2 regions of the Prochlorococcus sp. MIT 1201 genome follow, and region 1 is predicted to be linked to the other one. Evidence: predicted binding sites of a transcription regulator. Region 1 holds the regulator's gene; the other holds the start of a gene.
What was found. The regulator HrcA, encoded in region 1, represses chaperone genes, less so after heat shock. The targets are predictions, from matches to a motif close to TTAGCACTCNNNNNNNNNGAGTGCTAA.
Positions count from the first base shown of each region.

Region 2: a site for HrcA is predicted at 11,382-11,408, ahead of groES (co-chaperone GroES). Genes of this name have one in related genera too.

Region 1 covers NZ_CP138947.1:2,069,292-2,085,051, reverse strand. The annotation lists gene SIB41_RS10095 (lysylphosphatidylglycerol synthase transmembrane domain-containing protein) at 1-830, opposite strand, end outside; gene SIB41_RS10090 (flippase-like domain-containing protein) at 830-2,371, opposite strand; gene SIB41_RS10085 (decaprenyl-phosphate phosphoribosyltransferase) at 2,374-3,294, opposite strand; gene SIB41_RS10080 (hypothetical protein) at 3,563-3,784, shown strand; gene SIB41_RS10075 (AI-2E family transporter) at 3,784-4,854, shown strand; gene cysC (adenylyl-sulfate kinase) at 4,799-5,482, opposite strand; gene SIB41_RS10065 (translation initiation factor) at 5,510-5,851, opposite strand; gene SIB41_RS10060 (hypothetical protein) at 5,920-6,123, shown strand; gene trpB (tryptophan synthase subunit beta) at 6,211-7,461, shown strand; gene hrcA (heat-inducible transcriptional repressor HrcA) at 7,697-8,755, opposite strand; gene SIB41_RS10045 (DUF3352 domain-containing protein) at 9,037-10,650, shown strand; gene sixA (phosphohistidine phosphatase SixA) at 10,628-11,128, shown strand; gene SIB41_RS10035 (citrate synthase) at 11,154-12,344, shown strand; gene nuoH (NADH-quinone oxidoreductase subunit NuoH) at 12,405-13,523, shown strand; gene ndhI (NAD(P)H-quinone oxidoreductase subunit I) at 13,651-14,307, shown strand; gene SIB41_RS10020 (NADH-quinone oxidoreductase subunit J) at 14,304-14,906, shown strand; gene nuoK (NADH-quinone oxidoreductase subunit NuoK) at 14,946-15,275, shown strand; gene SIB41_RS10010 (NAD(+) kinase) at 15,288-15,760, shown strand, end outside.
Region 2 covers NZ_CP138947.1:264,817-280,576, reverse strand. The annotation lists gene SIB41_RS01195 (2OG-Fe(II) oxygenase) at 59-694, opposite strand; gene SIB41_RS01190 (EVE domain-containing protein) at 852-1,328, shown strand; gene SIB41_RS01185 (DUF2811 domain-containing protein) at 1,481-1,735, opposite strand; gene SIB41_RS01180 (DUF1818 family protein) at 2,100-2,477, opposite strand; gene SIB41_RS01175 (DNA-directed RNA polymerase subunit omega) at 2,482-2,709, opposite strand; gene SIB41_RS01170 (hypothetical protein) at 2,758-3,042, opposite strand; gene SIB41_RS01165 (Hsp70 family protein) at 3,083-4,708, shown strand; gene pyrR (bifunctional pyr operon transcriptional regulator/uracil phosphoribosyltransferase PyrR) at 4,839-5,390, opposite strand; gene gpmI (2,3-bisphosphoglycerate-independent phosphoglycerate mutase) at 5,554-7,176, shown strand; gene secG (preprotein translocase subunit SecG) at 7,234-7,464, shown strand; gene SIB41_RS01145 (hypothetical protein) at 8,203-8,493, shown strand; gene SIB41_RS01140 (hypothetical protein) at 8,593-9,093, shown strand; gene groL (chaperonin GroEL) at 9,300-10,934, opposite strand; gene groES (co-chaperone GroES) at 11,016-11,327, opposite strand; gene atpD (F0F1 ATP synthase subunit beta) at 11,556-13,022, shown strand; gene atpC (ATP synthase F1 subunit epsilon) at 13,107-13,508, shown strand; gene SIB41_RS01115 (transaldolase family protein) at 13,542-14,213, shown strand; gene SIB41_RS01110 (30S ribosomal protein PSRP-3) at 14,317-14,841, opposite strand; gene SIB41_RS01105 (TIGR01548 family HAD-type hydrolase) at 14,907-15,692, shown strand.

The DNA.
Region 1 (15,760 bases):
TCCAGTCTGCTTAAAAGCAAGACTGTGACGGTCTCATTCACTCCAACCCCGCCAGGTAATGATGAAGCTATGCCGATGACACCAGACAGCAAATAAATGCTGATGGCTGTTGGGATGCTGATAGGTGTAGGGCTCAGCAAGTGCACCAGTAACCAAAGCACTAAGGACTCATTGGCCCACAGCGCCATTGAAATCAATATGGCGGGCCAGATGGCGCGCCCCAGAGCGCCGCTGGGTAGATGATGATGCCAGCTTTTTAGGCGATTGGATAAGAAGCAGCGCAGGGGGCGTAAGGCGGAAAAGAAAACAACAGCCAACACCCCCACAGCTAGCAGTAGTTCAACGATCCAATTCAGGCCTGAAAGATGCACCAGCAATTGATTCGGCGTCAATAGCATCAGCAGAAAAGCCACGGCAGATGCATCAGCGATGCGTTCAACTACAAAGACGTGCACCAGGGGGCTGCGGGGGTAGTTCAGCTGCCTATGGAGCTGCCGAATCCGATTGAGTTCGCCCAACTTGGCGGGGGTTGCCGTGAGGGCAAAGCCACGAAACCAGCCGATCAGATCGGCCCAACTCAGTCGACCGATTCCAATTCGGCCCAGTAATAGCCTCCAGCGCCAATAACGGCCTGCATAGCTGACTGCCACGATGCCGTAGAGCACTGGAAGCCACAGCAGCAGCTTGTGGGTCGACGCTACAAGTACTTGGCGCTCAGAAGCTGGCCTCTGCAGCATCGCCGTTAAAGCCACAGCTATGAGTGTCAGGGCAATGAAACTGCTCCATGCTGGTTTCCAGCCTTGACTGGGTTCAGAGTCAGCAGCTGACATCAGCTTCTACGCTCTTGCCATAGCAAGCACAACACTCCTAGACCCGTAGCGAACCAGATAGTCATCAAGCGGATTAGCAGAGTGGCCGGAGTGGCGACGGCAAGAGGTACACCTTGGAGATTCAACAGACCAATGGTGCCTGCCTCGGTGCTGCCAAGTCCACCTGGCAATAGGGAAAGAGCTCCGAGGAGGCCAGCGGCCGTGTGAGCAATTGTTGCTTCATTCCAGTTGATGCCGCCTGCGCCGATGCCTTTAATCAATATCCATAGGCTGAGGCCTTCTAATGACCATGCCACTACCCCAATCATGGTTGCCGTTAGCAAGAGTTGCGCTCGCAACAATTGCCGTAATGCAATCAGACCATCTCCGCTTGCGCTGACAAACTTCTCAGGCAGCAACTTGTTAGCAGTCGAGCAAAACAACGATCTCAACCCGCGTCCCCAGCCCAACAGCCAGAACCCGATCACAGCAATTAGCCCCAAGGTGCATAGCAAGACCAAAGGCAGTTTCCAATACAGCAGCAAGGGCAGATTGAACAACAAAATAAGCAGTACAGAAGTACCGTCAGTGAGGCGCTCTACCGCCAACGCCATCAGAGTCGGGGGTGCCGGGATATTGCAGTTCTGCTTGAGTAGCCAAGAACGAACAGCTTCTCCGCTTTTACCTGGCGTAGCGGTAAAAGCATAGGAACCCATCCAGATCCTGGCATCATCTGCTACGGGTGGTTGCAAAGAGAGAGCCGCCAGTAACAGCCTCCACCTGCCGTAGCGAACCGTATAGCTAACCAGTACAAGCAGCAGCCCCACTGATATCTGTGGCAAAAGGCGCAGAAATAGCGGAAGTAACTTGTCGCCCTGGCTCCAACTCCCCAACAGCCCATAGCTCAGCAGGGTCAGAGCTATCAATGGCAACAAAGCGCCCAGCGAGAAAGCAGGGTAGGGCCTTGGTTCAGTACAAAAGCTGCGGTAGTGGGGGATCGCGGCAGCTTGTAGTAGTTCCCGATCGCCCCGACTATCGCCATAGGCTTCAATTGTGAAATGTTTTAGTGGCCCTAAATGGGCTTCCAGGCATCGCACCTTCTCGGAGCCCTTGCAATTAGCACTCACCAATTGCGGTTGCCATAAACCGTCTACTTTTGCTAATTCAGTGCAGAGCAGTTCTACGCCCAAAACATCGGCTAGTGGTTGTAAGAGTAGGCGCGGTGAAGCAGAGCAGAGCAATACTCGATCACCACGCTTCTGATGCCATTGCAATCTCTGAACAGCTTCATCACGTAGTTGACGCTGCAGCATTGGCAGTAACCAATCCTGGCGATCGTTCAATGCGGCCTGATTAACGGCCTCACAGATACGAAAGGCTGCAATTACCTTCTCTTTGCAACGTCCAGTTTTGATGAGCCGTAGTTGCCATGCAATCAGCCAAGGCATACAGATCAGGACTGCCAAGACTGTGCCCAAGGCGCCACGCGATCGTCGGCATGCCATCAGTAGACAATCACCCTGCAAAAGAGTGCCGTCCACATCAAAAACTGCAATCGCCATGATTATGCAGCTGCGTGGTTGACTAACCCGATCAGCAAAGTAGTCAAGACCCAGCCGATCAAGGTGAACTGAATGCCGCGATCATTCAACAGAATCTCCTCAGGCTTTTCGCCATTGAGATCTGGTCTCAATGTGCCACGGCGTTCGACCTCTTCAGGATCACTGAGCAACTGATAGCGGAAAATCCCTACTAGTACGAAGGGTACGGTGAGTAGCATCCAACTGGTTGACGCTCCTTTCAGAGCTGGACCGGCGGCCCAGAGTGAATAAGACATAAAGGAACTGGTTGCCACCAAGCTTTCAAGCCGCAGCAGCAGAGGTAATGAGTAGCGCTTCAATACTGTGCGGGTCGTTACCCCAGCGTTCTTCGTTACGCGAAGTTCGGCCTTGCGCTTTTCAATAGCTAGAAAAAGCGCTAGCAGTCCCACAGTGAGAAGGAACCAGGGGGAAAGGGGTAGGCCAGCAGCAACAGCACCTGCGATGGCCCGCAATAAGAATCCCGATGCGATAGCGAAAAGATCAAGTAACGGCTGGTGCTTCAGCTTTAAGCAGTAGCCGACCTGAATGAGGCCGTATAGCAGCACCACGCCTGCCAACTTTGGAGTAATTACGGCTGCGAAACTGAGGCTGACTACTGTGAGCATCAAGGCTGTTGCTAGGGCTGCAGGCACCGTGACCAGCCCAGAGGCGATGGATCTATATCTTTTGCTGGGGTGAACTCGATCGACCTCGACATCAAGACAGTCATTCAGTAGATAGATTGCGCTAGAGATCAAGCAGAAAGCCACAAGTGCAGCAAGTGCTCGCTGCCAAATCTCAATCTCGAAGCGGAAGGCAAAAAGTGGAGCAGCGAAAACCAACAGATTCTTTGGCCATTGCCGGGGCCGACATGCAGCCAGCGTTGGGGAAAGAGCCAAATTCATTGACTAGACCTTTTAGGTGATTAGCGATGCCGGGATAGAACCAGCGAGATCGTGTTTATAAGGCAGGCTTTCTACCGCTGAGCCAAACGCCTCTAGAGACAATTCTGCCCTAATGCCTAAGGGTGGCCATGCTCTCCAGATTGCTTTGTCTTGATGATCTTTCCTTACGGCATGAGCCTTGCGCAATTAGCTCAAGCTGGCTGTTACTGCATCATTACAGCTTTCTTTCTGCGGACGCTTTTGCAAATGAGTCATCCAGGCTGATGGTGTGGCATTCCTGGCGGCGCCCTTGCTGTTGGGCCTCTCGGTGTTGAGTGATCGCTTCCAGGAGTCTTTACCCATTGGCTACGCCACAGTGCAGTTGTTTGAAGAGGGCTTTAAGTTTGTTGGGATTGCCTGCTGGCTTGCCTTTTGGTGGCAGGCTTCTTTGCGAGGAGCCAAGCTTCAGCCTATGACTGATCTGCTGAGGATCTCAATGAGAGTTCTCTGATGCTTGGGCCATTGGTATTCCCTATCTGGTTGCGGCTCAGTCTGGTTTTGCCTCTGTTCGCCCTCAATCTTTGGGTGCTGCGTCAGTTACTACTGCCTTTAGCTCCGTTCCCAGGGCTGTTTGTCACGGCAGCGCTGATTGCATTTTTGCTAGATATTCCCAGTCGCTGGATTAATCAGCGTCTGGGGTTGCCCCGTTGGCTGGCTATCGGTGTGGTGGCAGTTTTGACGGTGGGTTTGTTGGTGTTGGCGGGCGTTGCTTTGGTGCCCCGTCTGATTGATCAGCTTGGCCAGTTGATCAATGAATTACCCGGCTGGCTTGTGGCTGCAGAAGGTTGGGTTACACGGCTGCAGGGATGGGCTTCGGGTCGGGGATTGCCCAGTGAATTCGGAGACTTCAGCAGTGATCTACTGACCCGATTGAGCGGCGTAGCGACTCAGTTGAGTCAGCAATTACTCGGCATTCTTGGAGCCACTCTTGGCATCACCATCAACACGTTGTTGGTGCTTGTCTTGGCAGTGTTTCTTTTGCTGGGGGGCGATCCAATTACTGCTGGGCTGGCTCGTTGGCTGCCAGATCAATGGAGGAAGCTTGTGGTCGATACGATCACGGGCACATTCCGTGGTTATTTTGCCGGGCAAGTCTTGCTTGCACTGATTCTCAGCGGCGGCCAAATTGCTGTTTTTACGCTGCTAGATATTCCTTTTGGAGTGTTATTTGCGGTCTTAATTGGTTTTACGACTTTGATCCCCTACGCCAGTGCGCTCACAATTGTTGGTGTGAGTGCACTGCTCGCATTACAGGACCCCCGCATGGGTCTAGAGATTTTGGCCGCTGCGATCGCTGTTGGTCAGATTGTGGATCAAGTGATCCAACCGCGCCTGATGGGAAGCATCGTTGGCTTGCAGCCTGCTTGGTTGCTGATTGCTCTGCCGATTGGTGCCAGAACAGGAGCATTATTTGGTTTTGGGCAGCTCTTGGGGTTATTGCTGGCCGTTCCCGTGGCGAGTTGCATTAAGACACTGGTTGATGCGTGGCGGGAATTACCTTTCGATCCAGCAGAGTCTTGAGCACGATCTCAACGCAACTGTCCAGGCTTTGCTCACCGGTATTGATCTTTAGTTCGGGTGATGCAGGGTCTTCATAGGGGCTTGAAATACCAGTGAAATCTTTGATTTCGCCTGCCCTGGCTTTGGCATAGAGCCCTTTGGTGTCTCGCTCTTCGCAAATGCTTAGGTCCGCTGCACAGTGGATTTCGATGAAATCATCAACATCTACAAGCTTGCGTGCTTTGTCACGGTCAGCTCGAAAGGGGGAGACGAAAGCGGTGAGCACGATGACACCGGCATCGAGGAAGAGCTTGGCGACTTCGCCGATGCGGCGAATGTTCTCCTCTCGATCTGAGTCGGAGAATCCGAGGTCTTTGCAGAGGCTATGGCGAATGTTGTCGCCATCTAAGACATAGGTGGCAAGACCTTGCTCAAACAGTGCCGCATTCACTGCGTTAGCAAGGGTGCTCTTGCCAGAACCGGATAGGCCAGTGAACCAGAGGATTGCACTGCGGTGGCCGCGTTGTTGTGCTCGCGATTGACGGTCTACGGAGGCTTCATGCCAGACAATGTTGGTGCCCTTGGGGTTTGTCTCTCCTTGCGGGGCAGAGCTCATGGTCTTGATGTTGATTGGGCTGCCATTCTCCATTCCGCCTAGCTGATCTGTCAGCTCCTTTCAGCCACCAGCTTGTTTGGGACGGAAGCCCTCGCTTTGCAGGAAGTCCATCACCAGGGTCACCTGGTCGCCCTGTAGCTCGAGTAGATCGTCTTTGACTGTTCCGCCTGTGCCAGCACGGGCCTTAAGGCGCTTGAGCAAAGCCTTGGTTTCTGTAGCGGTGAGTGCCAGCCCAGTGATCTGGGTAACTGTTTTGCCACGCTTGCCTCCGCGTGTGCGTTGCACCCGCACAGCTTGTTGCTCCTTGGGATTGGCTTGGCTGACATCGGGGCGCGCCATCGCTCTGGATTGCCCTGAAAAACCACCTGGGCCTGTGAATTCTTGCCAGCCACCTCGGGGCATTGTCTGATCGCCAATGTTGTGAATGTACGGGGGTCGTTGTTTCTGCATGCCATCTTCGCGGTGATCAGATGCAACTCCGCGATCCGATGGCTGCTGGTGATGCTCTGCTGGATGGTTGCTGCGCCAACGATTGCAGCGCTAACGCGAAGGCGTTCAGCTTGAGTAGAGAGCTGATTCCAATTGCAGCGGCTGCCAGTCTTTTCGTTGTTGGTCTGGCTTGGGCAGGGCCCATGCGGCGGATGGTTGAGTTGGCTGGCAAAGACTCCCTCTAACTTTGCGGCTTCAAACGAAAGCACTCTTTGCTGCTTGGGGTGATTCTTTCGATTCCTAGGCTGGTGTTGTTCTTGCCTGGCGTACTGGTGACCAGCACTTTGCCCTCTCAGCCCAAAGATGCGGACCTCGCTGTGAGTGCGCGACCTTCTGCCCAGGGGCGTTTCGGCAGATATGGGGGCCAGTACGTGCCCGAAACCTTGATGCCTGCCTTGGCTGAACTGGAGCAAGCAGCTGCGCTGGCATGGAAAGATCCTGCCTTCACCGCTGAGTTGGATCGGCTGCTGCGTAGCTATGTGGGTCGGGCGACGCCGCTTTATGAGGCTGAGCGCCTCACAGCTCATTACTGCCGTTCAGACGGAGGCCCCAGGATCTGGCTCAAGCGTGAGGATCTCAATCACACAGGCGCCCACAAAATCAATAACGCTTTGGGTCAGGCTCTGTTGGCCTTACGCATGGGTAAAAAGCGGATCATTGCCGAAACAGGTGCGGGTCAACACGGTGTGGCAACTGCCACGGTGTGTGCCCGCTTTGGTCTTGAGTGTGTCGTCTACATGGGCGCTGAGGACATGCGCCGTCAGGCGTTGAATGTGTTCCGCATGCGTCTTCTTGGGGCCACAGTGCAGCCTGTCACTGCAGGCACGGCCACGTTGAAGGACGCGACGAGTGAGGCGATTCGTGATTGGGTCACCAATGTGGAAACCACCCATTACATCCTTGGTTCGGTGGCTGGTCCCCATCCCTATCCGATGCTTGTTCGCGACTTTCATGCCGTGATCGGTCAGGAGGCCAGGCAGCAGTGTGCTGAGGCTTTCGGTCGCTTGCCTGATGTTCTTTTGGCGTGCGTTGGTGGTGGGTCCAATGCCATGGGTTTGTTTCATCCCTTCGTGCAGGACCGCTCTGTGCGCATGATTGGAGTGGAAGCTGCTGGTGATGGTGTTGAAACTGGTCGTCATGCGGCAACAATCACCGAAGGTCGAGTAGGCGTCTTGCATGGAGCGATGAGTTTGTTGCTTCAGGATGATGAAGGTCAGGTGCAAGAGGCGCATTCGATTAGTGCCGGCCTCGACTACCCAGGAGTGGGTCCAGAACACAGCTACCTGTGTGAGATTGGTAGGGCGGAGTATGCCGCGGTTAGCGATCAGCAGGCTTTGGATGCCCTGCGCTTGGCGAGTGAACTAGAGGGAATTATTCCTGCTCTAGAGACGGCCCATGCCTTTGCTTGGTTAGAGATGCTTTGCCCCACTCTCGCCGCTGGAACAGAAGTGGTGATCAATTGCTCTGGCCGTGGCGATAAAGATGTCAACACCGTGGCAGAGAAACTGGGCAATCAGCTTTGAGTGATGGCTGCCGGCAGTAAGCGTTTTGCTCGAGCCATGAGCTGATGGCATCAGAGCTTGACCATCAGCAAGGGGTTAACGAGTAACTGATCACGAGAACCAATAACGCAAAGATTAATCAGTTCATGGGCTCCATTTCCAGTTTTTGTTGAACCGTTTATACCGCCGAAAACCTAGTCGTCGAAGCTTGGTAGTCGTAGCAAAAAAGTTTGCAACTCATGGCTAGCTGTCTCGCTTAGCAGAGCAACCTTTCAAGGTGATTCGCCACGCTGCTCACGGCTGCCTTGGCTGTGGCATAAGCCATGCGCATCGGGCCAACGAGAGCAACTTGTCCGATGCCTTCCCCGGAGCTGTGATAACTCGCTTGCACCACAGAACAGGCTTCCAGGGCGCTTTTGGGGTGCTCTGCGCCGATCCACACGCCTCCAAGCTGCTCACTGCCCACTGGCACCACTGCAGCTGGCTGCGTATCCATCAGTTCCAGTAAAGGTTGGAGGCTGGCGCTACTGCTGAATTCTGGCTGCGCAAGCAGCCTGGACATCCCGTGGAACACTGCATCTGATTCAGCCGGTGTTTGAGCTTGGCTGTGGCTGTGAATCGCCTCTCGCAGTAAAGATCCGCTCAGATTGAGCTGCGGTGGCAGGCTCGACCAGTCGAGGCTGCCGTTGCCCGTTGTGGCCAGTTGATCGCGGGTCCACTCCTCGATGGCTTCGAGTTCGTTGCTGGCTTCATGGGGCAGGCGCAGATTGAGATGACTGGCTTGGTTGGAGCTTTCAACCAGCATCACCAGCAGCCGGTCGCCACTGCGCACCAGGCGTACGGCTTGAAGCGTTGGCTTTGGCCGTGCGGGCCTGGTAATCAAGCTCATCAGGCCGGTGAAATCGGTGAGGCGACGGGCCAATTGCCACATCAAGTCATCGAGAGCTGCCCAGCGCAGACTGAGGTTTGTCAGTTCCCGTTCCAGGTGCTGCGCCGCCGATCCTGGAGGCGGCAGCAAGCAGTCCACATAGTGGCGATAGCCCTGCGGGCTCGGCACTCTTCCCGCCGAGGTGTGAGGTTGGGTGAGCAGGCCACGCTGTTCAAGGGCTCCCATTGCCGAACGAACCGTTGCGGCGCTCGCTTGGAGGCCAAAGCGTTGCACCAGGGTTTTGCTGCCGACGGGCTCAATCGTGTCCACGTAGTGGTGCACCGTTGCTTGAAGCACCTGCTGTTGTCGTGCCGGTAGCGACTCCAAAGCGGTGACGTCGGGATCTTGATGGTACGGGGGGGTTGCCCTTCTTTTGTGCTCTGTCACGAACTCACTAAGCCGGCCTCAGTGTTGGCGCAGTTTGCTTGCAACCCAGCATCACCAAGTCTCGATGCTTCTTTCCAGATTGCAGCTGTTGTGTTTCTCGTCATGTAGCTCGACAAGATTTTGTGGCGGAAATTTTGCTGCTGTTCGCGATTCAGTTGGCTTGCACAAACAGGGCTGTCAATCGACTCATTGTTGTTGACTTTGTGAGCGCTTCATACTGGGCGCAAGACGATCAGATGATTAATGGATAAAGATGATCTAAAGAGTCCCATTGCCGGCCCATGAAGGCCCGCCCGTTTTTGATTGCCGTGGTAGCCACGGTGTTTGTCCTGTTCTCATTGGTGGCGGGGCTTGGATGGGCTATGGCCCGCCAAAACCCTCTGCGTTTGGTTGATCAGCCACTGGAGTTGCCACGTGCGGCAAGGTTTGTGCCTCGAGATGCTGCTCTTGCCGTTCATTGGTTGATGGATCCAGTGCGTGTGCCGGCCTATGCCCAGGCTGTAGCACCGGCACGCAACCGTCGCAAGGCTCGCGATGGTGCTCAGCAGATTCGTGATGGTGCTTTCGCACTCGCTGGTTTGGATTTTGAGTCGGAGTTGGTCGACTGGCTTGGTCCGCAAGTGAGCATGGCTCTGTTGGAACCCAACGGGCCAGAGGCATCCATGGGTTGGCTTTTGGTTCTAGAGAGTCGAGATCAGGATGGTGCGAGGCGGTTTTTACAGCGCTTTTGGCAAGCCCGCAGCTTGGCTGGCACAGATCTGCAGATCAGCCGCTATCGGGGGATGGGAGTGATTAGTGGCAAAGGGGCTTTGAGGGGGCGTAATCCACAGCCTTTGGCAACAGCATTGATCGACGATGACCTGTTGTTGCTTGCCTCCGGCCGGGGGGTATTGGAACAGGCTCTTGATGTTTCCCAGTTGTCTGATCAGCATCAACTTGGCGATCAGGAGCTTGTCGAGATCGTGCGCCAGCTTGGTGATGGTGTGGCGCTGATGGTTGCCTCGCCGCCCGCTCTTCACTCTTGGTTAGGCCTGCCTAAGCAGCTCAGCCAGCGGGAGGATCTGTTGAGCTTGGTGGCTGCCTTGAAGCCTGAAGGGTCCGATTTGGCCCTGGAAGGGCTGTTGCGTTTCCAGCAACCCCTGGAAGCCGTTGCGAGTGAGGTTGGAGCAGCTGATGGACTTGCTCAGCTCACTGCCTCGGCTGGTGGTCAGGCGGAGGCACTCGCTTTGCTGAGTTCACCTTCTCGATTACTTGATCCCTCAGATCAGGATCCTCTGGTGCAGTGGTTAGGTCCCTTACTGCGTCAGCAGTTGAAGGCAAATGAACTGTCTTCGGCTGCCACGATTGCTGGTTTGGACGATGGACCGTTGTTGTGGCTTCAGCAGCCCGAAGGCTGGCTGGTTGCGACCAAGCAGGACCATCCAGCTGTCTCGGTGGTGGATGATGCGCTGACTGAGCAGGGTTTTATTCGTTCGGATTTGCCGTCTGATGACGAATCTCTGCAGGTGTGGACGCGCTTGGCACGTCAACAAAGCTCCACTAAGAACTTGCTTGAGGCTCAGTTGGGCGTTGCTTTGGCCGAGGAGCCAGACCAGGCCTGGTGGGGGCAGACCCTTGCGGCTCTACAGCAGCGCAAGCAGGGCAAGGCGTTACAGCCTCGTCTTCGTCAGCTGAACAATCTCAATCGAGATGATCGTCCGCTTACTCAACAGCTGGTTCTTGGTGCAAGTCCTGGTCGCGTGCAGCTTCAGCATTGGCGTCCCTGGACGTTGATGCAAACGCTTGCTGATGGTTCATTGCAGCCCAGTGTGCAGGGGTTGGCCATGGCTGTGGGGCCTGATCAAGATGAGCAAAGCTCTTCTCTTCGCATGCGTGCCCGCCTCAACCTCGGTTGATCTTTTCTTATTGCGCCATGGCATCGCTGAGCAGCGTTGCTATGGCGTTGATGATTCGCGACGCCCACTTACAGAGCAAGGAATTCTGCGCACGATGGAGGTCGCTCGTCGCTTGCGAAGCCTTGGCTTTGCTGCTGATCGTCTGCTGAGTAGTCCTTATCTGCGTGCGGCTCAGACGGCCGAACTTGCGCAGCAGGCAGGTCTGGCGGGGCGTGTGGAATTCGAGAGTGGCTTGCTGCCTGGCAGGGATCCTTGGCCTTTGCTTGAAGGATTAGTTGGGCGCTGCCTTTTGGTGGGTCATGAACCTGATTTGAACCATCTAGCAGCAAGGTTGCTTGGCATGCCTACGGGCTGCCTGGTGTTGAAGAAGGCTGGTTTTGCACATCTCAGATGGTCGCAGCAAAAACGAAGCCCTGCTGGCAGGGCAACGCTGCAGGTGTTGTTGAGGCCGTCGGTGTTGTTGCCCTGTTCCGCTTAGGTTGCCAAGCAGTTGTTGAGATGCGGTGGGGCAGGAGCAGGTTGGGGAGATTCGCCACGATCGCAGTGGTATCAGCTTTCGTCCGGGGCTGGAGGGAGTGCCAGTAACCCAATCCGCCATCTGTGATATCGATGGAATGCAGGGGCGGCTTGCTTATCGGGGTTATCCAATTGCGGAGCTCTCAGCGCATAGCAGCTTTTTGGAAACCACTTATCTGTTGATCTGGGGCGATCTGCCCAGCCCACAGCAACTTCGTGATTTTGAAGCTGAGGTGCAGATGCACCGTCGCGTGAGTTTCCGGGTACGCGACATGATGAAGTGCTTCCCAGCTTCGGGGCACCCGATGGATGCACTTCAGTCGAGTGCGGCATCCCTGGGGCTGTTCTATTCCCGTCGAGCCATCGATGACCCGAAGTACGTCTATAACGCCGTGGTGAGGCTGATCGCCAAGATTCCCACGATGGTGGCGGCCTTCAAGTTGATTCGCAAAGGGCAAGATCCCATTCAGCCTCGTGACAACCTGGCCTACTCAGCCAATTTCCTCTACATGCTCACCGAGCGTGAACCGGACCCTTTGGCGGCCAGGGTTCTTGATCGCTGCTTGATCCTGCATGCGGAACACAGTCTTAATGCCAGTACTTTTAGTGCTCGCGTGACCGCCAGTACGCTCACTGATCCTTATGCAGTGGTGGCCTCCGCAGTGGGCACCCTTGCAGGACCTCTACATGGTGGTGCCAATGAGGATGTTTTGGCGATGCTCGAAGAGATCGGCAGCCCAGAGCACGCTGGTGATTACTTGGATGAAGCGATTGCTTCTAAGCGCAAGGTGATGGGCTTTGGTCATCGGGAATATCGGGTCAAGGATCCTCGCGCTGTGATCCTTCAGGGTCTTGCAGAGGAGTTGTTTGCCCGATTCGGTACCGATGAGATGTACGACGTGGCCAAGGCGTTGGAGCAGGCGGCTGCCACCCGTTTAGGGCCTAAAGGGATCTATCCGAATGTGGACTTCTATTCCGGTCTTGTGTATCGCAAGCTTGGAATTCCACGTGATCTTTTTACTCCTGTTTTTGCTATCTCAAGGGTGGCTGGTTGGCTAGCTCATTGGCGAGAGCAACTTGGCGCGAATCGGATTTTCAGGCCTTCGCAGATTTACACCGGTGCCCAGAACAGAACTTGGATCCCTAGTGATGAGCGTGTCTCTTCTACGGGCGCCTAAGTTGCAGCCAGCTCAGCCATCACCATGGTGACCACCTTTGCCACTGCAACCTCAGGCTTGGTGAGTTCTGGCCTTGATCTGGAGTTGAGTTTTAGTCAGTCATTACAAGGGCTGGGGCTTTCCCCTCAGATGGCCCATCTCATTTGGCTGCCGCTGCCGATGCTGTTGGTGTTGACCGCGGCGATGGTGGGCGTTTTGGTCACCGTGTGGCTGGAGCGGAAGATTTCGGCGGCTGTTCAGCAGCGGATCGGACCGGAATATGCAGGAGCTCTCGGCGTGTTGCAGCCGATGGCCGATGGCTTGAAGTTGCTTGTGAAGGAAGACGTGATCCCTGTCAGGGCGGATGGCCTGCTGTTCACTCTTGGTCCGGTCCTGGTGCTTGTGCCTGTGATCCTCTCCTGGTTGATCGTGCCCTTTGGTCAAAACCTGCTGATCAGCAATGTGGGGATAGGGATTTTCCTCTGGATCTCCCTCAGCAGCATTCAGCCCATTGGCCTATTGATGAGTGGCTATGCCTCCAATAACAAGTACTCACTCTTGGGTGGGCTGAGGGCTGCAGCTCAATCGATCAGTTACGAAATCCCTCTTGCCTTGGCTGTTCTGGCAGTGGTGATGATGAGTAATTCGCTCAGCACGGTCGACATTGTTGCCCAACAAAATGGTGCTGGCTTGCTGAGCTGGAATGTGTGGCGGCAGCCTGTGGGCTTTTTGATCTTTTGGATCTGTGCGCTTGCCGAGTGCGAACGACTTCCTTTCGATCTCCCTGAAGCTGAGGAAGAGCTGGTGGCGGGTTATCAGACCGAGTACGCAGGGATGAAGTTTGCCCTGTTTTATCTCGGTAGTTACATCAACCTTGTGCTTTCGTCCTTGTTGGTCGCAGTGCTCTATCTAGGGGGATGGGGCTTCCCCATCCCGGTGGAATGGCTAGCTGGTTGGCTTGGTCAGTCGGTTGATGCTCCCTTGGTGCAGGTGATCACTGGCTCCGTTGGCATTGTGATGACAGTGCTGAAGGCTTATCTACTGGTGTTCTTAGCCATCTTGTTGCGCTGGACTACTCCACGAGTACGTATTGATCAATTGCTTGATTTGGGCTGGAAGTTTCTTTTGCCGATCGCGCTTGGAAATCTGCTGATTACCGCTGCTCTTAAGTTGGCTTTCCCTGTTGCCTTTGGTGGTTGATGCAGCCAAAGCGCTTGAAGGCGCTGGATCTCGTTCCGGGAGGGCTAAGCACTTTTACCTATCCTGGTTAAAAAGCTTGTAGGATTTCTGGAATGCTCCTAGTGGGCCTCTTAGAGGTTCCTTTCGCATGTTCGGGTTCCTCAAAAAAGTTGCTGACTACACCCGCGACGCTGCGGATGCAGCGAACTATCTGATCCAGGGCCTTGCGGTCACATTCGATCACCTGCGCCGGCGTCCGATCACGGTGCAGTATCCATACGAGAAGCTCATCCCCTCAGAGCGTTATCGCGGTCGTATCCACTACGAGTTTGATAAATGCATTGCTTGTGAGGTTTGCGTCAGGGTTTGTCCCATCAACCTGCCTGTTGTGGACTGGGTGATGAATAAGGAGACGAAGAAAAAGGAGCTGCGCAATTATTCCATTGATTTCGGTGTCTGCATCTTTTGTGGCAACTGTGTGGAGTACTGCCCTACCAATTGCTTATCGATGACAGAGGAATATGAGCTGGCTGCGTACGATCGACATAGCCTCAACTACGACAATGTTGCATTGGGTCGTTTGCCAACCAGTGTGACGACAGACCCATCTGTGCAGCCTTTAAGAGAGCTGGCCTATCTGCCTAGAGGGGTGATGGATCCCCATGATGTCCCTGCCAATCAACCTCGAGCCGGACAGCTCCCTGCAGAGGCGCTCAAGAGTCTGAGCTTGCAACAAGAGTCTGTTCAAGGGGATGAGGGAGAATCGTTGCAGGATGCTTCTGATCAAGACCAGCCCAGCGGATGACGATTGCTACTTCCACAGAATTAATCTGTTTCCTGGTTCTAGGCGCCGTGGTGGTTCTCGGCAGTCTTGGTGTCGTCTTGCTGGGCAATATCGTCTACTCCGCCTTTTTGCTTGGTGGCGTATTTATGGCTGTGGCTGGTCTCTATCTGCTCCTCAATGCCAGTTTTGTTGCAGCAGCACAGGTGCTGGTTTATGTGGGTGCAGTCAACGTGCTGATTCTCTTCGCGATCATGCTGGTCAACAAGCGCGAAGATTTGAAGCCGATCGAGGGATTGCCTATTCGAAGGCTGCTCTCTGGTGGAGTTTGTGCAGGGTTGTTTGTTCTTTTCTTTCGTGTGGTGATCACCACACCTTGGGCAGTGCCAGGCCCCGCAGCGATTGGAGTAGGGGCTACTGAGCGAATTGGTGAACACCTATTTACTGACTACCTTTTGCCTTTTGAGCTGGCGTCTGTGCTTCTACTGATGGCCATGATCGGTGCAATTGTGTTGGCCCGCAGAGATGTCCTGGAGACTGATGTTGGTACAGGTGATGCTGTCAATCAGGGTCTGATCGAGAAGGCTCAAACCCCGTTGCTTGTCGATAAGTCCACGCCCTGATCAGTTCAGGACACTTTGCTTTTTCCCCTGATTGATCCCATGCTCGAGTCCTCGTCCGGTCTTGTTCCTCTTCAGGCCTATCTCTTGCTTGCTGCGATGCTTTTCTGTATCGGCGTGTGGGGGCTGATCAATAGCCGTAATGCTGTTCGGGTTTTGATGAGCATTGAGCTGATGCTCAATGCTGTGAATATCAATCTGATGGCATTCTCTTCATATATTGATGGTGGTCTGATCCGCGGTCAGGTCTTTGCTGTGTTTGTGATTACTGTTGCTGCTGCAGAGGCAGCTGTGGGTCTTGCGATCCTCCTTTCCCTCTATCGCAATCGCGTCACTGTGGATATGGAGCGCTTCAATCTGCTGCGCTGGTAAGGAGACCCAGGCATGCGTCTCGATTTGGTCTGGGTGATCTATCGGGCGGGAAGTCATTCTGCGCATCGTGAAGCCTGTTGTTGTGTTGACGAGCTCCAAGCGCTTGGAGTGAAAGTGGTGATGGCCATGAGTGGAGTGACGGCCAACCCTTTCCCCGATTTATTGGCCTCAGAAGCCGGCCTGCCTGATTTGGCTGTTGTGCTTGGGGGCGATGGCACGGTGCTCGGTGCGGCCCGTCATCTTGCCGTTCATGATGTACCAATCCTTAGTTTCAACGTCGGCGGGCATCTAGGTTTTCTGACGCATGAACGCTGCTTACTTGATGGCGGTCAGCTATGGCAGAGATTGTTGCAGGACAACTTTGCTTTGGAGCGCAGGATGATGTTGCAGGCTGCAGTGGACAGCCGCTCCCCTGCTGAACGAACTGCTCGACCTACTGCTTCGCTCCAGGATTTGAATGGGACTAAGGCACCGCACTGGGCCCT
Region 2 (15,760 bases), 790 kb from region 1:
ACTCAGTGTAAAAAAATTTATGAGTCTTGGGCTGAGAATTTGCTTTTGAACCAAAGTTTCAAGAGGCTGCCAAACGTGAAAGATAAGAGTCTCTACTGCCTGCATTAATCCATCCTGTAGCAATCGTTTTAGTGCTTTTATGATTCACTCGGCCACGATGAATATGAGATGGGCCTGCAGGGAAAATAACTAGCTTTCCTCGCTCTGCAGTTTCATGATGTTGCTGCCAATAAAACTCAGTACCAGCCGAATCAAGATCATTGCAATAAAGGATCCAAGCAAGCATTCTATGAACAGGCTCTGTTGCCTCATCGCTGATAGTCCAATCACAATGCCAGCGTTTGAAACCTTCCCCAGGACCATAACGTTGGATATTAAAAATCGGAATAACAAACAGAGACTGTTCTGGAGAGCACTCTCTAAATAACGGACGATCCTTAACATATTGATCGAGAGCAGCAGTAACACCTCGAACAATCACATCTGCAAGAGCAAATGCCTCTGGATCTGAGCGATCAATTGCAACAAGGCTGATATCGGTTGACACTTTGGCTGGTTCTGCCTGGGATGAAGATGAGTTATTGCCGAATGCGACTCCACTATGTTGAAGATCAAGGCGCCGATCAAAGAATGACATCACCCCATCAGCAACAGCCTCGAAACCAGTGTTGCGATAGCAAGCAATCAGATCCAAAGACACAGATTTTCAATAGGGATTGGCATCAAGTTAATTACCTTTTCAAAGGAATGCCTCTATAGCTCGATTAGCTAGAAAGGTTCATAACGAATAAGACCCCGAGGAAGGGGGCTAGCAAAACTTTATCCAAACCACCACTTTCTTTTGAGATCCCATGGCAAAACAAGACCCTAACTACTGGTTGATGAAAAGCGAGCCCGATGCCTACGGCATCGACCACCTCCAAAAAGAAGGCAGCACCCTCTGGGATGGGATTCGCAACTACCAAGCACGCAATTTTATGCGTTCGATGCTCATAGGAGACAAGGCATTCTTTTATCACTCAAACTGCAAGCCTCCTGGAATCGTAGGGCTCATGGAGGTCATTGAAACCGGCCTGGTGGACCCCACACAATTTGATCCAAAAGCCAAGTACTACGACCCGAAGTCATCACCAGACAAGCCGCGCTGGGATTGCGTTCGACTGCATTATCTCGGACGCTTTAGCGAACTCCTAAGTCTAGAAAGTCTGCGGGACAAATACAGCGCTGAGCAACTACCAGTGCTTCGCAAGGGCAATCGCCTCTCAATCTTGCCGATTCCCAAAAGCACTGCCAATGATCTGCTGCAATGGCTTGGACCACTCCACTAAGCCTTCCTCAAAACCAATCACTGAAAAGCTGCTCTTGTCGTCAGACCAGATGCCAAGAACATGTCTGAGGCTCGAACCACAAGCCAGCTAAAGAGTCTTCAGCCAAGTAAGGCGCACCCTGCTGCCACTAAAGAATAAGCCAGCAGCAGCATTCAAAATCCCTGCATCAGTGAATCGCTGCGAAACATGTTGGCCACGTAAAGACGGGTGATCTCTCTTGAATCCACCCCGTTCTGCACAAGGAAGCCAGCCAAAGCTGCTTTGATCAACCGATACTGATCCCAATTGGGACATGTCTCGATAAAGCCTGCCATGGCCTCTTGCAGAGGCAGAGGCAGTTCGGCCTGGAAGCTGACCACACCATCCTGCACAACCTCCTGGGATTGCACCTTCTGAGCTTGCACCATCGGTTGTCTCACAGTTTCTTCTGCGATCTCTTGGACATCCCTCAAGTGCATCTTGGCTCCAGAACACGACACCAGTTCTCCACACCTGAACCATTCCCGTCAAGGCCTACCCAAAGACCTCATCTCAATCAATCTCATGGCGAGAACAACGCCCTGACAGCCTTCCTCAGCAAGGCTGTCAGCATGCAGTGCCGATTGGAAGCAAGAACGATCCACGTCAAGGGGGCAAGCATCTAAGCAGACCTTTTTCCACATAGCTGAGCCGATAGGGCGATTCAAACCTGCAAGTTGTGGAAAAACTGTGAATTACCCTGTGCAAGCTCGGGGAAAGATCAATGATCCCGCTATCGATCAGCCTCTCTAATCATTGATCAAAGTCCCAGGTGGTTCTCATCGCAGTGGCCATCTCTTGCGCAGCAGGTACCGACCAACATCCTTCAGCGCCACGGGCCTTCTCGCCATCGCCCTGCAAAATCACCTGCAAGCTCCAGCTGTGACGATCACCATCCAGACAAGCCCACCACGGCTGACGTTCCATCTCCAGGCAGACAGATTCCTCTGCCAGCAGCTGATCAACAAGCTGCTGATGTTGATCAGTGAGTTCAACAACCAGAGACTGCAAACACTGCCACTCATCTTGAGTGAGCTCGATAGCCCAGCCTTCCCCTCCAATCAACACTGGGAAGGCTGTCCTAGCAGGGTCCCTGGCAAGTCGCCAGCCAGGGCCCTCCTGTTGAATCATCGCCTCAGCCAGGCAGCAGATCCGGTTGGTCCTGCTCGTCGCTTAGTTCAACGATGGCTCGCTGAACCGGCTTCACACTCGATTCCTCCAAAAGGCCATCAAAATCATCGAAACGGCGCTGCTTCGCCCGAAACGCAATTCGAACCGTAGTGAGGTAGCGGTTGCTCGACTGACGGATGAGACTCTCCCCACGCTTGGCAAGGTCTTTGGGTTCCACTCCCGATGTGATCACAGAAACTTCTTATCTCTCAAGGTCACTGTAGGCGAGCGCTGCTCAGCATTAGGCCAATAGATCACTGTGAAAGGGCACATGCATGGGATAGCTCCGTTGTAAAGAACCGGGCACCCGCAAAACAATCTGCCGGCCAAGTCCCAAGGCCGCCAAGGGAAGCCTCAGATGGCTCAGCAAGGCGCTGACTTCCTCCAAGTGCTCTGCATCCACACACTCAATCCGGATGCTCCCCCAACTGCGGGTCATGCGGCAATCGAGCAGCGGTTCGAGCTCTGCCTCAATGCAAGGGTCCTCTCGATAAAAAGAGAGCACCAGGCGCTGCAACCGATCCATCGCCATTGTCTCTTAGCCTAGTAATGACTACAACCTGGCCATGGCCATGGACATGCCCCCAGAGGGCGAAGAAAAGCTTCAGGTTTTCCAACAAGTTGGCACCCTTGCCATTGACCTTGGGAACACCACCACGGTTGTGGCCTTCCAGGCTGAACGTGCTGCCAGCCCTCAACTCCTCGATCTACCACCAATCAGCCGTCGCCCAGGAGAAGTCCCCAGTTTGATCTGGGCCGGCCAAGGCAATGACCCCAACCCTCTAGTGGGGCAGCAAGTGGACGAAGCAGGCCTGGTGGGGCAGGGTCACACAAGCTTGAGCAGAGACTTCAAGCGCTGGATCGGTGCACCTCATCCAAACAAAAGCGATGGTTCTTGCCTCTCGCCAGAACAGGCCGGAGAAATCTTGCTGCAGCAGATCTGGCGCCGACTCCCTCCCCATATCGAGGTGCGACGTCTTGTGCTCACTGCGCCAGTGGAGAGCTATCGCGCCTATAGAACCTGGCTGAATCAGGTCTGCACAACACTGCCGGTTGAAGAGATCGCCCTGGTTGATGAACCCACCGCTGCTGCCATGGGTGCCGGCCTACCCCCAGGCTCCAAGCTGTTGGTGATGGACATCGGTGGCAGCACCATTGATCTATCCCTCGTGGCCCTCGAAGGTGGAGAAGGACGGGCGGCTCCAATCGCCCAATTACTTCGATTTGCTGGCCAAGATCTTGAGGACAGCAGCAAACAAGCCCTGCGCTGCGCACGCGTGCTTGGCAAGGCTGGACTGAAGCTGGGTGGACGGGACCTCGATCATTGGATTGCCAATCATCTTTATCCCGACGTTCCGCTCTCAGAAACACTCCTCAATGCTGCAGAGAGGCTCAAATGCCGCCTTAGCCAGGTGGATCTTCGCGCTGAGGCCACCCAGCTGGAGATTGCCGCCGATTCAGAAGGCAATGAAGTCCTGCCTCTACGTCTCTGCCGCAGGGAGCTGGAAGAGCTGCTCATCGCCAGAGGCTTGCTTAACAGCCTGGCCAGCCTGCTCAATGAAACCCTGGCAAGGGGGCGTGGCAATGGTTGCGAACTCAAAGATCTTCAGGGGGTCGTAGCCGTCGGCGGCGGCGCACAAATCCCCCTCGTTCGCAGTTGGTTGCAGCAGCAAACGCAACCAGTCCCACTCCTCACGCCTCCCCCCATAGAGGCCGTTGCTGTTGGAGCCCTGCAACTCACACCGGGGGTCAAAGTTCAGGATGTACTGCACCGCGGAGTCTCTCTGCGCTGCTGGGATCAGCGAGGTGGACAACATCATTGGCATCCGCTGTTCCTCGCTGGTCAGCCCTGGCCAACAACCGCCCCCCTTGAGCTTGTGCTGGCCGCCAGCCGGATCGATCAACTGGAGCTAGAGGTGGTGCTTGCTGAGCCAGACATCAACGAGAGCCATGAGGTCATCTACATCGATGGAATGCCAACCCTGCAATCAAAGCCAGCAGAGCGCAAACTGCATCCCTGGCCAGGAACCTGCCCTACAGCTTCGCTTGCACTACAACCACCCGGTCAGCCGGGGCAAGACTGCCTGAGGTTGCAATTCTCCATCGATGACGATGCCCAGCTGCAGATGGAGGGGCTAGATCTACGCAGTGGTGAGCGGCTAGGCAAGCAAAAGCTTGGCACCGTGCAGTAACTGATTCATCCACACCAACCTCAACGCAATCCAAAGGCAAGACGACCATGGGCTGAACTGACCTCTGTCATCAAGACGAACAACGCCGATGCATGAACACAAAGTTCACCAGCTCAGCGTGTTGTCCTCATCAAGGCAACTGGCGCAAGTAAACCCCCTCTTCTCCATCCACATCAGAGAGGCGCAATTCGATGCTTTCCGTGCGACGAGTCGGAACTTTGCGACCACAGAAATCTGGTTGAATCGGCACTTCCCGATGCCCGCGATCCACCATCACCAACAACATCACCCGCTGAGGCCGGCCCCAGGCCTGAAGAGCTTCAAGAGCAGCGCGCACTGTGCGTCCGGTAAAAATCACATCATCCACCAACACAACCTCTCGCCCCTCAACGCTGTTGGGGAGATCGGTGGGTTGCACCATCCGAGTACCGACTCGACCCAGATCATCACGATGAAAGGTGGGGTCCAAACTTCCCTGATCAATACTATGGCCAGCAATGGGTTCCAACTCTTTGGCCAAGACACGAGACAGATGCACGCCTCGCGTAGGAATTCCCAGAAACAAAAGCTCCCGGCTATCAGCAACAGACTCGAGTACTTGAGAAGCAAGGCGCGAAAGGGTGCGACCGAGCTCCTGGTCAGAGAGGATCTCAACCCGTTCATCACTACCTTTGTCGATCATGGTCGTGACGATTAAGACGTGAGTTTATGCCGATCTTCTCTTGCCTCCAACAACAATCAATGCGTAAAAGCTGACGGAAGTCAGCACAAATGCAGACCAAGACCAAAGGAGGAAGTAACTTCAATCTGGAGAAGTCCTTAATAAGCAATAGCCGCGTGTGAACATGCCCAGCAGCAGTTCCGGAAAATCAAGGCATTTCAACCGAGTTGCACCTGTAGTGCTGGCGATCCTTGATGGCTGGGGACATCGTGAGGAAGTTGAGCACAACTCCATCCGTAGTGCTGAGACTCCAATCATGGATGCCCTATGGCATTCCTACCCCCACACCCTGATCGAAGCCAGTGGTGCCGCTGTCGGGCTGCCAGACAACCAGATGGGCAACTCTGAGGTCGGTCATCTCACCATCGGTGCTGGCCGGGTGATCCGTCAGGAACTCGTTCGCATCAGTGAAACCGTACAAGCCGGAAGGCTGGGGCAAACTCCTGCCCTGATTGCCCTAGCCGAACGGTTGCGCAAGTCTGACAGCACGCTTCACCTGTTGGGACTCTGCTCCGATGGTGGTGTTCATAGCCATATCAACCATCTCTGCGGTCTTTTGCACTGGGCTGCCGCCGCTGGCCTCAACAAAGTGGCAGTGCATCTCATCACCGATGGACGAGACACCCCGATTCAAAGTGCAAGCAAATACCTACACCAAATCGAAGACACCATCAACGCCAGTGGAGTAGGTGAGTTAGCCAGCCTCTGCGGCCGCTATTGGGCCATGGACCGTGACCACCGCTGGGAGCGCACGATCAGGGCCTATGAGGTACTCACCGACCCAAATCAATCGATCAGCAGAGTCACTGCCGAAGACGTTCTTAGCGCAAGTTATGCCAACGGAACCACCGACGAATTCCTAGAACCCACACGTCTTAGCAATAACTACTTCAAAGACGGGGATGGCCTCGTGATGTTCAACTTCCGTCCTGACCGCGCCAGGCAATTGGTGCAAGCCCTCACTCTTCCAGACTTCGATGGTTTCCCTCGAGCCAATCAGCCCAGCCTCGATGTCGTTACCTTCACCCAGTACGAACACGATCTCCCTGTAGGAGTAGCGTTCCCCGCCGAATCACTCGATGATCTGCTCGGTCAGGTGGTCTCTGAACACGGCCTACGCCAATACCGCACCGCAGAAACAGAGAAGTATCCCCACGTCACATATTTCATGAATGGTGGCATCGAACAGCCACTAGCAGGCGAGGAGCGTCATCTTGTGCCATCCCCCCGCGTGGCTACCTACGACCTGGCTCCAGCGATGGCTGCTGACACACTGACCGAGAGTTGTGTGAACGCGATTGAGAGTGGTGTGTATTCACTGGTCGTCATCAACTACGCCAATCCAGATATGGTTGGGCACACCGGTGTGATGGGAGCCGCTCAGGAAGCCATCAGCACCGTGGACCGCTGCATCGGCCGATTGCTGGATTCGACCGGACGAATGGGCGGCACTCTGTTGATCACGGCAGACCATGGCAATGCCGAACTGATGCAAGGTTCAGATGGTCAGGCTTGGACGGCTCACACCACGAATCCCGTACCTGTGATCTTGGTAGAAGGAGAGAAACGCAAGCTGGCTGGCTACGGCAATGACATCCAGCTGCGTGAAGGTGGTGGCCTGGCTGACATCGCACCTACGCTGCTGCAACTGCTGGATTTACCTAAGCCCGATGCCATGTCAGGCTTATCGTTGATTCAAGCCATTGATTCACCAACGCCCTCTGCACGACTCCCTCAACCCGTTTGAGGCGAACGATCGCGAGCCGAAGTCAGAGCATGATCAACACATCCCTAGACTGAGGCCATGATTACCTCTTTTCTCTCCTGGGTCTGGGTCGCTTCTGGCGTTCTCTTGATGTTGTTGGTCCTGTTGCATAGCCCCAAGGGTGGTGGCATGGGAGGGATATCCGCTAGCGGCAGCTCCAGTTTCACAAGCACCAGCAGCGCCGAGGCAACCTTGGACAGGATCACCTGGACATGCCTAGCCATCTTCCTCACTCTTGCAGTGATCCTTAGCGCTGGCTGGCTCACTTGAGCTGAGCTTTGATTCCTCCGTAGGCAAGCAAGATCATTGCCAAAAGGGTTGAACAAACATGTGATTAACCTCGCCAATCGAGATCGAACTCATCACCATGTTTTTGCATGCCAAACTACAACTTAACCCCTCCTGCATAACTCAGAAGTAAGGCAGCTAGTGGAATACACCTCAAAGCAAAAAAGAAAGTTGAGGATGGCAACAGGAAGGGAAGCAGGCCTATCCAAACTCACCGCGATTTAGCATAGACATAGCTTATTCAAAAGATTGCCTGCCTTAAGTTATTATTTAAAATAGGCAATTGTCATCGATCAACAACATGCTCTGGCCTAAAGCAGCAGTAGCAATGCAAAGGTGATCTTGAGCACAACAAGAATCTCATCACTGAGCCAACAAAGCAATTTTAGTGATGATCAAGCAAGCACAGATGGCTGAAATAAAACATCAAGCTATGTTGTATACGATAAGCGGCAAAAACAATAAAGAGAGGATCTCTGATGCATAGACGAAGAATTACAATACGCTTCTGCGGCTTACAATGAATACAACAACAAAGCGAAGGGATGAAAAATCAAGCATCAAAGCTTCTGGCACCCAAAAGCAAGTCAAAGCTCCTTTGCTAAAATCAAGAGGCTAAAGACTATGCCACAAATGGGATTCAAGCTATAATCAAAGCGTTGGCAATGGCGACTTGCTCTCCTGATTTCTTATCGACAAGACATTTATCGGAAACCCAAAATGGCAAAGGCACCAGAGGAGAAAACATCAAAGGCGCCAGAAGAAAAGATCACAACCGATACAATCATCTTACTTCTTATCAGGATTACTTTTATTATTTTTGACTCATTGAAAAGGCTTGTCTCTCTGCTTAATGCTGGGGTAACGAAAGACACACAAACGGATGAAAAGCAAATAGTTCCCGCCAAGGAGTCAAATGATAAGCTAAAAGGATTACTCAAGAAAGAATTGGTCGACCTAGTCATTGCCTATGAGAAAGAAACAGGTATTGACCATCAAAGCGTCAAATAATTAGCCAGTCTGCAGCTCAGCGAGAGGCTGCCAACCCATTCAGTGGCATTCTTGCCAAAAATCAGTGCTCCATAAAAAATCATTTACCCTGAAAACCAAATGCCTCCCAAAGGAAAAGAACTTGCAACAATCATAGAGAAGGCTTCTCCTTTATATGATTACTGGAAATCACAACAAAATGAAGAAGATGAAAAGGCGAGATTGTCAAAGGCAAGCTCAAGCAATCGGGCTGCATATCTATTTAAAGAAGAGCCATACAAATGGGAGAATCTCTATCAAAGTATTACCAGGGAGATTACAAGAGGTGACCGAGACTCAATCAGAGGCCTAAGGATCATCCTCGATACGATCAACAGTTCAGAGAAAGAAAAGATGCTGAAAGCATTTGGCGACCACAAAATTATTACCGAAGAGATACTGTTACTGGTCAAACAGGAAGACGCAAGCAAAACGTCAACAAAGAAGAATTTATTTAGATTTGCACGCATACTATTTGCGATCTTCACTAATCCATATGGCATCGAAATGAAGCGCCCAAAAGCGCACATTTACGAACGCACTGGTGCCGCTGTCTATGCATTAAGGAAAGCGATATCATGAACATTTCTAGAGTAAATTTAGCTTCAAATTGATCTTGCAATGCAAGCATTAAGGCTGCAATGATCATGCCTATTGATCAGCACAACTCGCTCATCGCTGCTACCAGTGATCGTCCTTCATATCGAAAAAAAAGCACCCAGAAGGGTGCTTTTGATCTGTTCTTGATGACATGTGACTTGTGGGACTCCGAAGAGTCCCGGCTTTGATCAGTAGTCGAAGTCACCACCCATGCCGCCACCGCCTGCAGGAGCTGCCTCCTTCTTCTCGGGCAAATCAGCAACGATGCACTCAGTGGTCAGCACCATGCCAGCAATCGAGGCCGCATTCTGCAAACCAGAACGGGTGACTTTGGCAGGGTCAACAATGCCTGCAGCAAGCATGTCGATGTAATCCCCAGTAGCAGCGTTATAGCCGTCACTGATAGGCCTGCTCTTGACGTTCTCGGCCACGACAGCACCATTGGCGCCTGCATTCTCAGCAATGCGCATCAAGGGAGCAGCCAGGGAAGCCTCCACAATGTTGGAACCGATCAGCTCCTCACCGCTGAGGTTGCTATTAGCCCACTTCTGCAGATCAGAAGCGAGGTGAGTCAGTGTGGTGCCGCCACCTGGGACGATGCCTTCCTCAACTGCTGCCTTGGTGGCGTTGATGGCATCTTCAAGACGGAGCTTCTTGTCCTTCATCTCGGTTTCGGTGGCAGCACCAACCTTCACAACAGCAACGCCACCGGCCAGCTTGGCAAGTCGTTCCTGCAGCTTCTCCTTGTCGTAGGTCGAGTCAGTCTCGTCCATCTGCTTTTTGATCTGCTCGCAACGCCCTTTCACCGCCGTCTCATTGCCTTCGGCAACGATCGTTGTGGTGTCCTTATTGATGGTCACACGGCGAGCTGTACCAAGCATTTCCAGCTTGGCATTGTCCAATTTAAGACCGGCGTCTTCGGTGATCAACTGACCATTGGTCAGCACTGCCATGTCTTCGAGCATGGCCTTACGGCGATCACCAAACCCAGGCGCCTTCACGGCAGCCACATTCAGCACACCACGAAGACGATTGACCACCAAGGTTGCGAGAGCTTCCTTCTCAATGTCCTCAGCAATGATCAGCAGGGGCTTGCCAGTGCGGGCAATCTGTTCGAGCACAGGCACCAGATCCTGTACCAAGCCAATCTTCTTGTCAGTGAGGAGAATGTAGGGCTCATCCAGCACAGCCTCCATCCGCTCAGTGTCAGTGGCGAAGTAAGGGGAGATGTAGCCCTTATCGAAACGCATCCCCTCGGTGACCTCCAGTTCAGTGGTCATCGACTTGCCCTCTTCAAGAGAGATCACACCTTCCTTGCCGACTTTGTCCATGGCGTCAGCAATCATCTGACCCACTTCCTCGTCGTTGCCGGCAGCAATGGTTCCACACTGAGCGATGGCGTTGCTGTCACTGATCGGCTTGGCGAGCTCCTCAATCTTGCTCACGAGGAAGTCGGAAGCCTTGTCGATCCCCTTTTTCAAGGAGATTGCATTGGCACCAGCCGCCACATTGCGCAAGCCGGCCTTCACCATGGCATGGGCCAAAACAGTGGCTGTGGTCGTGCCATCACCTGCAGCGTCATTGGTCTTCGAAGCTGCCTGACGGATCAGAGCAACACCAGTGTTCTCAATGTGATCTTCAAGCTCAATCTCTTTAGCGATGGTGACGCCATCGTTGATGATTTGGGGTGCACCAAACTTTTTCTCAAGCACCACATTGCGGCCTTTGGGGCCCAATGTGACGGCCACGGATTCGGCCAGGATGTCAATGCCGCGCTCAAGGGCACGTCGAGCTTGCTCGTTGTAAATAATGCGCTTAGCCATGGGAGGCGTTGTCCTTTAAAAATGATGGATTTGGTCAGTTGAAAGCCGATGTCTGCTGAAAGTCAGAGTCAGCCGCAAAGCTCAGTTGACGACAGCAAGGATGTCCTTCTCGGACAACAGCACGTACTCATCTGTGCTGAGCTTGATGTCTGTACCTGCGTACTTGCTGTAAAGAACCTTGTCACCAACTCCCACTTCGGGAGCCTGGCGGGAACCATCGTCATTGCGCTTTCCAGGGCCAACTTGAACCACCTCGCCCACCTGGGGCTTTTCCTTGGCGGTATCAGGCAAAAGGATGCCGCCCGCAGTTTTCTCCTCTGATTCAGAGACTTTCACAAAAACGCGATCTCCGAGAGGCTTAACGGTGGAGACGCTGAGAGAAACAGCTGCCATGGGTGTATTGAAAGAGCAAGAACAGGGCGCCGAAGCACCACATAACGACCTGGAGTAGCACTCGTGGCCATTGAGTGCCAACCCTATGTGTGTTGATGCTGTGCCGACTAGTCGATACCTGTGCGGGTCACCGAACCCTGAGAAGATCTCGCCATGCAGTGGTAATGTTGCGCCGCTCTGAAAGGGAATGCGTTAGACACGCAACCCCTTGCAAAACTCTATTTTCTTATGGCCGCTGCAGCTACCGCCACCGCCGGCACCAAGGGCGTCATTCGTCAGGTGATTGGCCCGGTTCTGGATGTGGAATTCCCTGCCGGCAAGCTGCCCAAGATCCTCAATGCCCTTCGCATTGAGGGCAAGAACCCATCCGGTCAGGATGTTGCCATCACTGCCGAAGTGCAGCAACTCCTCGGCGACCATCGAGTGCGTGCGGTCTCCATGAGCAGCACGGATGGTCTGGTTCGTGGCATGGAAGCCCTCGACACCGGCGCTGCAATTTCCGTGCCCGTTGGTGAAGCCACTCTGGGCAGGATCTTCAACGTGCTCGGCGAACCAGTTGATGAGCAGGGTCCTGTTACAACCGATGCAACTGCCCCGATTCACAGACCATCACCAAAACTCACTGAGCTAGAGACCAAACCAACAGTTTTTGAAACTGGCATCAAGGTGATTGATCTCCTGGCTCCTTACCGTCAAGGCGGCAAGGTTGGCCTCTTCGGTGGTGCCGGTGTGGGCAAGACCGTGCTGATTCAGGAGCTGATCAATAACATCGCCAAAGAACACGGTGGTGTGTCTGTCTTTGGTGGTGTGGGCGAGCGCACTCGTGAAGGCAACGACCTCTACGAGGAATTCAAAGAATCCGGAGTGATCAACTCCGACGACCTATCGAAGTCGAAGGTCGCTCTTTGCTTCGGGCAGATGAATGAGCCCCCTGGCGCCCGGATGCGCGTTGGTCTTTCAGCTCTCACCATGGCTGAGCACTTCCGCGACGTGAACAAGCAAGACGTGCTGCTGTTCATCGACAACATCTTCCGTTTTGTGCAGGCCGGATCAGAAGTCTCTGCTTTATTGGGTCGCATGCCTTCCGCCGTGGGCTACCAGCCCACCCTTGGCACCGACGTTGGTGCACTTCAAGAGCGCATCACCTCAACCCTAGAGGGATCGATTACCTCGATTCAGGCCGTCTACGTTCCCGCAGATGACCTCACCGACCCCGCACCAGCCACAACATTTGCCCACTTAGACGCCACAACTGTGCTGGCTCGTGCATTGGCCGCCAAGGGCATTTACCCAGCTGTGGATCCTTTGGATTCCACCAGCACCATGCTTCAGCCATCAGTTGTTGGCGATGAGCATTACCGCACAGCACGAAGCGTGCAAGCCACACTGCAGCGCTACAAGGAACTGCAAGACATCATTGCCATCCTTGGTCTCGACGAACTCTCAGAAGATGATCGCCGCACAGTAGATCGTGCCCGCAAGATTGAGAAGTTCCTCTCCCAGCCCTTCTTTGTCGCCGAGATTTTCACCGGCATGTCCGGCAAGTACGTCAAGCTGGAAGAAACCATCGCCGGCTTCAATATGATCATGTCCGGTGAACTAGACCATCTACCTGAGCAAGCCTTTTACCTTGTTGGCAACATCGACGAGGTCAAAGCTAAGGCCGAGAAGATGGCTTCAGAAGCAAAGGGTTAAAGCCCAACGGGGAGTGAGACATCTCCCCGCTAATCACTTTCATCCCCATTCAATTTCTCCACTTCAAACCCAAGCCTCCGAACCATGTCTCTCACCCTCCGCGTTCTGGCACCTGACCAGAGTGTGTTCGACGGCACTGCTGAAGAGGTGATTCTTCCTAGTACCACAGGCCTGATTGGCATCCTGCCAGGCCACATATCGCTTGTCACGGCCCTGGATATCGGTGTGATGAGGGTTCGAACCAATGGGGCCTGGAACTCCATTGCCCTGATGGGTGGATTCGCCGAAGTTGAAGCAGACGATGTCACCGTGTTGGTGAATGGTGCCGAACTCGGCAAGAGCATTGATACAACAACGGCTGAAGCAGAGCTAGAGCAGGCCAAGGCCAAAGTGAGCCAAATGGAAGGCCAGGAAGCCTCAACCGAAAAAATAAAGGCACAACAGAACTTCAATCGCGCCCGAGCACGAGTTCAAGCCACTAAATAAGCCAATCAATAGGCAGCTGCTGAGGGCATTGAGTTGACGCTACAGCTCTTACTCGACAGCGCAGACCCAAGCAAATGGGAAGCATGGCTTCCTACAGGTCTTTTTGGTGGCATCACAACCAACCCAACACTGCTGAGACGAGCCCAACAACCCTGCCAACTTGATCATCTCAAGAGCTTGGCTGCTGCTGCCGAACGACTGGGTTGTTTAGAGCTACATCTTCAAGCATGGGGAAAGCATGCCATCGAGCTAGCAGAATGCGGCGCTGCCTTGGCCCAATTGACGACTCCAGCTCTCACTGTTCACGTCAAACTGCCGATTACCCAAGCAGGAAGCCAAGCAGCAAGCACCCTGATCGCCGCAGAAATCCCCATCACATTCACGGCCTGTTTTGAAGCCTCCCAGGTCTTGATCGCTGCGGCCTTGGGCGCTCAACATATCGCCCCCTACCTCGGACGGATTAACGATCAAGGCCTTGATGGCTACACCGAATTGATAGCGATGCAACGAGCCCTAGAAGGAGTTGGCAGCAGCTGCAAACTTCTGGTGGCTAGTTTGCGCAGTCGTCGTGATCTCAGCCATTTGGCGGCAGCAGGAATCGACACCTTCACGATCAGTGCTGAGCTGGCTGAGGAGCTGTTTGAGGTCAAGGCCACCTTGGATTCTGCTGCTGCGTTTGAGCAAGACGCATGCTCTGGAGCCTGAACTGCACGCTAGCCCATGCAACCTCCGCTTCAGTCTTGCCATTAAAAAACTCCGCCTTAGAGGCGGAGCGGGTCTGCAGAATTCATTCGTTCGGCTGGCTTGATTAAGCCGTACCGCAAAAGGTGACGTCTGGAAACTTGAGCTTGGCTTCTTCGAGATTCTTACCCTTGCCCTCTTCCTGCCAGTAGTTGATCACTTCCGTGGCCTTATTGAGCACCTCAACGCGCTCGTTATCGGTGATCCAGCTCTTGCCTTCTAGCTCACCTTTAAGTGTTTCCCATGCATCTTCGCGAGGCCAGAAAAAGTAAGCCGTAAGAGGGCTGGGACCACCGCCAACGATTTGATCAACAGCCAGAGCCACGTTGTCTGGCAGCCACAGAATCTTCAGCAAGAAGCGACCTTCATCGGCCTTTGGGGTATATCCAGAAGGCACACCATCAGCATCGATCGTTGCAGTCGCTAGAGCAGCACTGCCACCACGCATCATAGGACGGCCTTCCTGAGGCTCCTCCTTGGGTTGCGCCTGATCCTCAACGACGTCCGTCGTGGCCTGTGGATGTGCCTCAGCCACTGCAGCGGCCGTGCTCGCGACCTCTTGATCAGCGGCAGCGCCTTCGGAAACCGTCATGCTCTCTGCGCTCAAGGAATCTGAACAAACAACTAACCTAACAGTCGCTCAACACTCTCTATCCACTGAACCTGCAAGGCCTGCTGCTGTTTGACATCGACGGCGTGATCCGCGATGTAGCAGCCAGCTACCGCCGCGCCATCCAGGAAACAGTGCACCATTACAGCGGCTGGCGTCCCAGCGTCGCCGTGATCGACGCACTCAAAACAGAAGGCATCTGGAATAACGACTGGGACGCCAGCCTGGAGCTCCTCAGACGTGATCAGAAAAGCCGTAACCAAGCCCTAGACCTACCGAGCCGCGAGCAGCTCATAGACGTGTTTAGTCGTTTTTATTTTGGCGGTGATCCCAATGGCGACCCCAGCAATTGGCAGGGCTTTATCCGCAATGAGCCACTGCTAGTTAATCAAAGATTCTTTGAGGAGCTGAGTTCGCTCGGCTTCGCCTGGGGGTTTGTTAGCGGTGCTGAGCCTCCTTCTGCCCGATTTGTATTGGAACAACGCTTGGGGCTCAAGCATCCAGCCTTGATCGCCATGGGCGAAGCACCTGACAAACCAGATCCCACTGGCCTGCTTCAACTAGCCAGCCAACTTGCTGGTAGGAGATTGGGTCAAGGCGTTCCAACAGTCGCCTACCTAGGCGACACGGTGGCCGATGTGCGCACAGTGATCAATGCCCGCCAGCAACAACCCGAGCAGCAATGGATGAGCCTGGCAGTCGCGCCACCCCATTTGCATGGGATCGAGCAACAAGAAGCACGCAACGCCTATGAAGATCGACTGAAGCAGGCCGGCGCCGATCACATTCTGAGCTGCACAACCGATGCGATCGAGACCCTCAAAAACTGGTGAAGATGTCGTCTGGCCAGGTTCGGCCATCTGCTTGATCTCGCGTAGTGCTGCTAAGGAATTTGGGTGAA